DNA from 3 places in the Bradyrhizobium lupini genome. Region 2 is predicted to be linked to each of the others. Evidence: predicted binding sites of a transcription regulator. Region 2 holds the regulator's gene; each other region holds the start of a gene.
The links. The regulator HrcA, encoded in region 2, represses chaperone genes, less so after heat shock. The targets are predictions, from matches to a motif close to GTTAGCACTCNCNNNNNGNGAGTGCTAAC.
Positions count from the first base shown of each region.

Region 1: the regulator HrcA is predicted to act here: its motif matches at 924-952, upstream of groES (co-chaperone GroES).
Region 3: the regulator HrcA is predicted to act here: its motif matches at 1,260-1,288, upstream of AB3L03_RS31740 (co-chaperone GroES).

Region 1 is NZ_CP162553.1:4,733,555-4,735,754, reverse strand. Features, by position in the region: gene AB3L03_RS22370 (hypothetical protein) at 207-728, opposite strand; gene groES (co-chaperone GroES) at 1,042-1,338, shown strand; gene groL (chaperonin GroEL) at 1,484-2,200, shown strand, end outside.
Region 2 is NZ_CP162553.1:3,706,036-3,708,235, reverse strand. Features, by position in the region: gene rph (ribonuclease PH) at 1-386, opposite strand, end outside; gene hrcA (heat-inducible transcriptional repressor HrcA) at 567-1,655, shown strand; gene grpE (nucleotide exchange factor GrpE) at 1,753-2,200, shown strand, end outside.
Region 3 is NZ_CP162553.1:6,659,773-6,661,972, forward strand. Features, by position in the region: gene groL (chaperonin GroEL) at 1-858, opposite strand, end outside; gene AB3L03_RS31740 (co-chaperone GroES) at 903-1,217, opposite strand; gene AB3L03_RS31745 (usg protein) at 1,591-1,878, shown strand; gene AB3L03_RS31750 (cupin domain-containing protein) at 2,028-2,200, shown strand, end outside.

The sequences.
Region 1 (2,200 bases), 1.0 Mb from region 2:
GTTTTTTTGTTGTCTATCGTCCCCTGCTGTCGTCGTCCGCGCAGGCGGACGATCCAGTATTCCAGAGACGGCAATGATTGAGCCGAGAAGCTGCGGCGTACTGGATGCCCCGCCTGCCGCCTACGCTAAAGCTTCGGCGCCCCTGGACCTCAACCCCGGCGAAGCCTTGGCGTAGCCGGGTCGCGGGGCATGACGAAGGATAGAGACTACGCCCTCGGCGCGCAGCGGACGTAGACCATGTTGCCGTAGCGGGTGGCGGCGTCCTTGTCGATGAAGCGGGTGATGAGGACGCGGCCGTCGAAGGAGACGATTTCGCGGTCCTGCTCGCCGGGCGTCGGACCCGCCGGCCCAATATAATTCTTGCCGCTGGGCGAACCCTTCAGCCGCAGTTCCTGCGGTGTTGCCTGGTCCGCCAGATGCATGATCACGCCGCCGGAGGAGCCGGCGGTGATCACGTAAGGATTTTTGCATTGGGCCCGGGCGGCAGCCTCGGTGCGGGCGCGGTCGGCCGGGTTCTGGAATGAGGCGAGGCCCCAGCGCCCGACGATCTCGTCGGCGCGGATCGACGCGGGCATTTCCGGACCGGTGCCGGGCTCGGCCTCGGGGGGCGGTGAGGACGAAGAAAAGGACGGCAGGCTCATGCCGCCGCCGCAGGCACCAAGCAGCAGCGCCAGGCAAGAAGCCGCCGCCAGATTGGCGACCGTGCGCGCGTGAGCTGAACTGATCATGGCATTCCCCCGGACAAAACCATGGCCGCACCCCTTACGCAGCCAAGCGCAAAACCGCTGCCGGAGCAATGACGTCCTTTAATACGCCGGCACCCCGAACAAGTTTCCAATGTCACCATCCTATATCCGTCTCACCAATCGCTTAACCACCTTTGCTTGACAGGATCGCGGCCAAGCCATATTCCCGGGCGCACCATTAGCACTCTGAAAGATGGATTGCTAACGCGCGCCGATCGATCCTCGGGAAGGGTGGACGGAAGCGCCGCCCGCCCACTTCCTCTCCTTCCGAAGCGAGCCTCCAAAGGGAAACGTCATGACTAAATCCAAATTTCGTCCGCTGCATGACCGTGTCGTGGTCAAACGTATCGACGCCGAGTCAAAGACCAAGGGCGGCATCATCATTCCGGACACGGCCAAGGAAAAGCCGTCCCAGGGCGAAGTCGTCGCCGTCGGCCCCGGTGGCCGCGACGAGGCCGGCAAGCTGATCCCGATCGACCTCAAGGTCGGCGACCGTGTGCTGTTTGGCAAGTGGTCGGGCACCGAGGTCAAGATCGACAACGATGAGCTCCTGATCATGAAGGAGTCGGACATTATGGGCGTGATGGCCTAAGGCCAGACGCCTGAACGGCCGCTGAATGCATGCCCGGGTCACTCGATCCGGGCATGCATCATTCCGCCGGGTTCGATCGCGGACCCCGGAATGAGGCGACCCAATAAGCAAGACACATCACGAAAAAGAAGAGGAATTGCAGACCATGGCTGCCAAAGACGTCAAGTTTTCCGGAGACGCGCGCGAACGCATGCTGCGCGGCGTCGATATTCTCGCCAACGCCGTCAAGGTGACGCTCGGCCCGAAAGGCCGCAACGTGCTCATCGAGAAGTCGTTCGGCGCGCCCCGCATCACCAAGGACGGCGTCACCGTCGCCAAGGAGATCGAGCTAGAGGACAAGTTCGAGAACATGGGCGCCCAGATGGTGCGTGAGGTCGCCTCCAAGACCAACGACCTCGCCGGCGACGGCACCACCACCGCGACCGTGCTGGCCCAGTCCATCGTCCGCGAAGGCGCCAAGTCGGTTGCCGCCGGCATGAACCCGATGGACCTCAAGCGCGGCATCGACATTGCGGTCGCGGCCGTCGTCAAGGACATCGAGAAGCGCGCCAAGCCGGTCGCCGCCTCCTCCGAGGTTGCCCAGGTCGGCACCATCTCGGCCAACGGCGACGCCGCCATCGGCAAGATGATCGCGCAGGCGATGCAGAAGGTCGGCAACGAGGGCGTCATCACCGTCGAGGAGAACAAGTCACTCGACACCGAGGTGGACATCGTCGAGGGCATGAAGTTCGACCGCGGCTATCTCAGCCCCTACTTCGTCACCAACCCCGAGAAGATGACGGCCGAACTCGAGGACGCTTACATCCTCCTGCACGAGAAGAAGCTGTCCGGCCTGCAGGCCATGCTGCCCGTGCTGGAAGCC
Region 2 (2,200 bases):
GAGGCGGTGCGGGTGCCGCCGTCGGCCTGGAGCACGTCGCAATCGACCGTGATCTGGCGCTCACCGAGCGCTTCGAGATTGATGATGGTGCGAAGCGAGCGGCCGATCAGGCGCTGGATTTCGACGGTGCGGCCGCTCTGCTTTCCGGCGGAGGCCTCGCGGCGGGTGCGTTCCGAGGTCGCGCGCGGCAGCATGCCGTATTCGGCGGTGACCCAGCCGCGGCCCTGGCCCTTCAGCCATGGCGGCAGGCGGTCTTCCAGCGTGGCGGTGACCAGCACGTGGGTGTCGCCGAATTTCACCAGGCACGAGCCTTCCGCATATTTGACCACGCCGCGCTCCAGCGTCACGGGGCGCAATTCGTCGGGCGCACGGCGGCTTGGCCGCATGGGAAATCCTCCAAAACTCTCGGAAAAGGGCTGTTGGCGGTGCTTGTAGGGGGGTGAGGGTGGGCGGCAAGGGGGAAGATCGAGGCCTTCTTCACCCCCGATTTCCAATCCGCCAACGCCACGCTTGTCAGAAGCATCCGGGATAGACAAATTACCTGTGTCTTAGAGGAGTTACCGTCTGTGGCCCATCACGATCCGATCCATCTGATCGCGCCGCGCGCGGGCCTCGCCCAGCTCAACGAGCGTTCCCGCGACATCTTTCGTCAAATCGTCGAAAGCTATCTCGCGACCGGGGAGCCGGTGGGCTCGCGCAATATTTCGCGCCTGATTGCCATGCCGCTGTCGCCCGCCTCGGTCCGCAACGTCATGGCCGATCTGGAACAGCTCGGCCTGATCTACGCCCCGCACACCTCCGCCGGCCGATTGCCGACGGAACTCGGCCTGCGGTTCTTCGTCGATGCCCTGATGCAGGTCGGCGACCTCAATGACAGTGAACGGCAGGCGATCCAGAGCCAGTTGACCTCCGTCGGCCACGCGCAATCGGTGGAGGCTGCGCTCGAGGAGGCATTGACGCGGCTCTCCGGCCTGACCCGCGCGGCCGCGGTCGTGCTGACGCCGAAATCCAATGCGCGGCTGAAACATATCGAATTCGTCCGCTTGGAACCGGAAAAGGCATTGGTGATCCTGGTCGGCGAGGACGGGCAGGTCGAAAATCGCGTGTTGACGCTGCCGCCGGGAGTTCCATCCTCGGCGTTGACCGAAGCCGGCAACTTCCTCAATGCCCGCATTCGGGGCCGGACCCTGGCCGAGGCGCGGCTGGAGCTCGAGACCGCGCTCGGAGAGGCGCGCACCGAGCTCGATCAGCTGACGCACAAGGTGATCTCGGCCGGCATCGCCAGCTGGTCCGGCGGCGAGAACGAGGATCGCCAGCTCATCGTCCGCGGCCACGCCAATCTGCTCGAGGATTTGCATGCGCTGGAGGATCTCGAGCGCGTTCGCCTGCTGTTCGACGATCTCGAGACCAAGCGCGGCGTGATCGACCTGCTCGGCCGGGCCGAAACCGCGGAAGGCGTGCGGATCTTCATCGGCAGTGAGAACAAGCTGTTCTCGCTGTCGGGTTCGTCCACCATCATCTCGCCCTATCGGGACGCCGCCGGCCATATCGTCGGCGTTTTGGGCGTGATCGGGCCGACGCGGCTGAATTATGCCCGCGTGATCCCCACCGTGGACTACGCTGCCCGCATCGTCAGCCGGCTCCTGGGGGGCTGACCGGCGGCCGGGCCGATCACGGGCGCTTGATTTTCGCCGCCCGAAGCACGATATCCGGGCCAGAAATCCCCTGAGACGAATGCGAAAAAGAGAGCCGATGACCGATCGAGACCGGCAACCCGAAGACACGAGTGCTGCGGCCGGCGAGCCCGTGGTGTCAAAACCCTACATCATGCCCGACGATCCCGAGCCCGGCTCCGTCGAGCTTCTGCAGAAGGAAGTCGCCGAGGCGCGCGACCGCATGCTGCGGACGCTGGCCGAAATGGAGAATTTGCGCAAGCGGACCACCAAGGAGGTCGCGGATGCCCGCCTCTACGGCATCACCGGCTTTGCCCGCGACGTGCTCGACATCGCCGACAACCTGCAGCGCGCGCTCGATGCCGTTCCGGCCGAAGCCCGTGCGGCGGCCGATGCAGGCCTCGCCTCGCTGATCGAGGGCGTCGAGCTGACTGAGCGCTCGCTGCTCAGCGCGCTGGAAAAACACGGCGTGAAGAAGTTCGACCCCTCGGGCCAGAAGTTCGACCCGAACTTCCAGCAGGCGATGT
Region 3 (2,200 bases), 3.0 Mb from region 2:
CTTGCGGCGATCGCCGAAGCCCGGAGCCTTGACGGCCGCGACCTTCAGGCCGCCACGGAGACGGTTCACGACCAGGGTGGCAAGCGCTTCGCCTTCGACGTCCTCGGCGACGATGACCAGCGGCTTGCCGGTCTGCACCACTGCCTCGAGCAGCGGCAGCAGCTCGTTCAGCGAGGAGAGCTTCTTCTCGTTGATGAGGATGTAGGCGTCGTCCATCTCAACGCGCATCTTGTCGGCGTTGGTGACGAAGTAGGGCGAGATGTAGCCGCGGTCGAACTGCATGCCCTCGACGACGTCGAGCTCGGTCTCGAGCGACTTGGCTTCCTCGACGGTGATGACACCCTCGTTGCCGACCTTCTTCATGGCGTCGGCGAGGAACTTGCCGATCTCCGCGTCGCCGTTGGCCGAGATGGTGCCGACCTGGGCGATCTCGTCGTTCGAGGTCACCTTCTTGGAGTTCTTGACGAGGTCCGCAACGACGGCTTCGACCGCGAGATCGATACCGCGCTTCAGATCCATCGGGTTCATGCCGGCGGCAACCGACTTGGCGCCTTCGCGCACGATCGCCTGGGCCAGCACGGTCGCGGTGGTGGTGCCGTCGCCGGCCGCGTCAGCGGACTTGGAGGCGACTTCGCGCACCATCTGCGCGCCCATGTTCTCGAACTTGTCCTCGAGCTCGATCTCCTTGGCGACGGTGACGCCGTCCTTGGTGATGCGGGGAGCGCCGAACGACTTGTCGAGCACGACGTTGCGGCCCTTCGGACCGAGCGTGACCTTCACCGCGTTGGCGAGAATGTCGACGCCGCGAAGCATCTTGTCGCGCGCATCGACCGAGAATTTGACTTCTTTAGCTGGCATCTGGATTTTTTCCTTAGGTGTTTAACTGGATAAGAGAGGGGCTCTTAGGCCGCCTTCTTCTTGGAAGCGGGGACGTCGAGGACGCCCATGATGTCGCTTTCCTTCATGATCAGCAGGTCGACGTTGTCGATCTTGACCTCGGTGCCGGACCACTTACCGAACAGCACGCGGTCGCCGACCTTCAGGTCGATCGGGATCAGCTTGCCAGCTTCGTCGCGGCCACCCGGGCCGACGGCGACGATCTCGCCCTGCGAGGGCTTTTCCTTCGCCGTGTCGGGAATGATGATGCCGCCAGCGGTCTTCTCTTCTGCGTCGATGCGCTTGACCACGACGCGGTCGTGAAGCGGACGGAAATTCATGCAGTTCTCCTAAGCTTTTGCACGATTTGGGAATTTTGGGTTGTTAGCAGTCTACGCCGGCGAGTGCCAGCGCAGGCACAACTGAGATAAGGCAGGATTTTGGCGGGAGCAAGGGCTTGTAGCAGAAAAATAGCACTCGGAGGCGCCGCCTGCCAAAATCTCTTTCCATCGTTAATCGCGCTCGGCGCAGTATTAGCACGGAGCTAGATCTGCTGCTAACGCATTGAATTTCAACAGCTTGTTAAACTTTTGGGCTTGAGATGGATTGTCAGTTTGCGTCACATTTCTCTTATGTGAGCGCATCAGCAGCGGGTGGCTCTTAAGGCGCACCGGAAAGCCACTCCTTGAATGCGCTCCTGCAAAGGAGGTTGGCATGGGCTTGCGGAGTGGAGCCGTTTCGGACGATTTCCGGAAACAGCTGCTGGGTTACGGAATGACGACGGCGCAGATTCTCTACCGGATGCCGGATCATCCCTCGCTGCTCCAGACTTACGTCTGGCAGGACTACGACATGTTTCCGAAATTTCCGGCGCTGAAGGATTTTCTGGCGTTCTGGCAGGAAAAGCTCGACGGACCGCTTCACTCGGTGACAGTGGCGCATTCCAAGCTGATCAAGCCGGCCGAGTTGCGCGCGGTGGACGGAGTATTCCGGCTGCATTGAAGGGCGGAGCTGTAGGGTGGGTTAGCGTCAGTGTAACCCCCCATGCTTCAACGCTTGCGCAAAGAAGTGGTGGGTACGTTAGCGCTAACCCGCCCTGCGATTTCGCATTCTGTGCTAGCCTCTCCCCATAACAACAGGGGAGGCCGCCCGTGGCCAAGAAAGCAAAATCGCGCAGCGCATCGCAAGCCGCGGTGAAGAGGCGTAGCGGGGCCAAACCCGCAGCACGATCCACGGCGCGCACGGCGGTGAAGGCAAAAGCCCCCACGACAACGGCAAAGTCATCCGCCAAGAAACCGGCGCGGCCCAAGCAGCGCATTGCGAT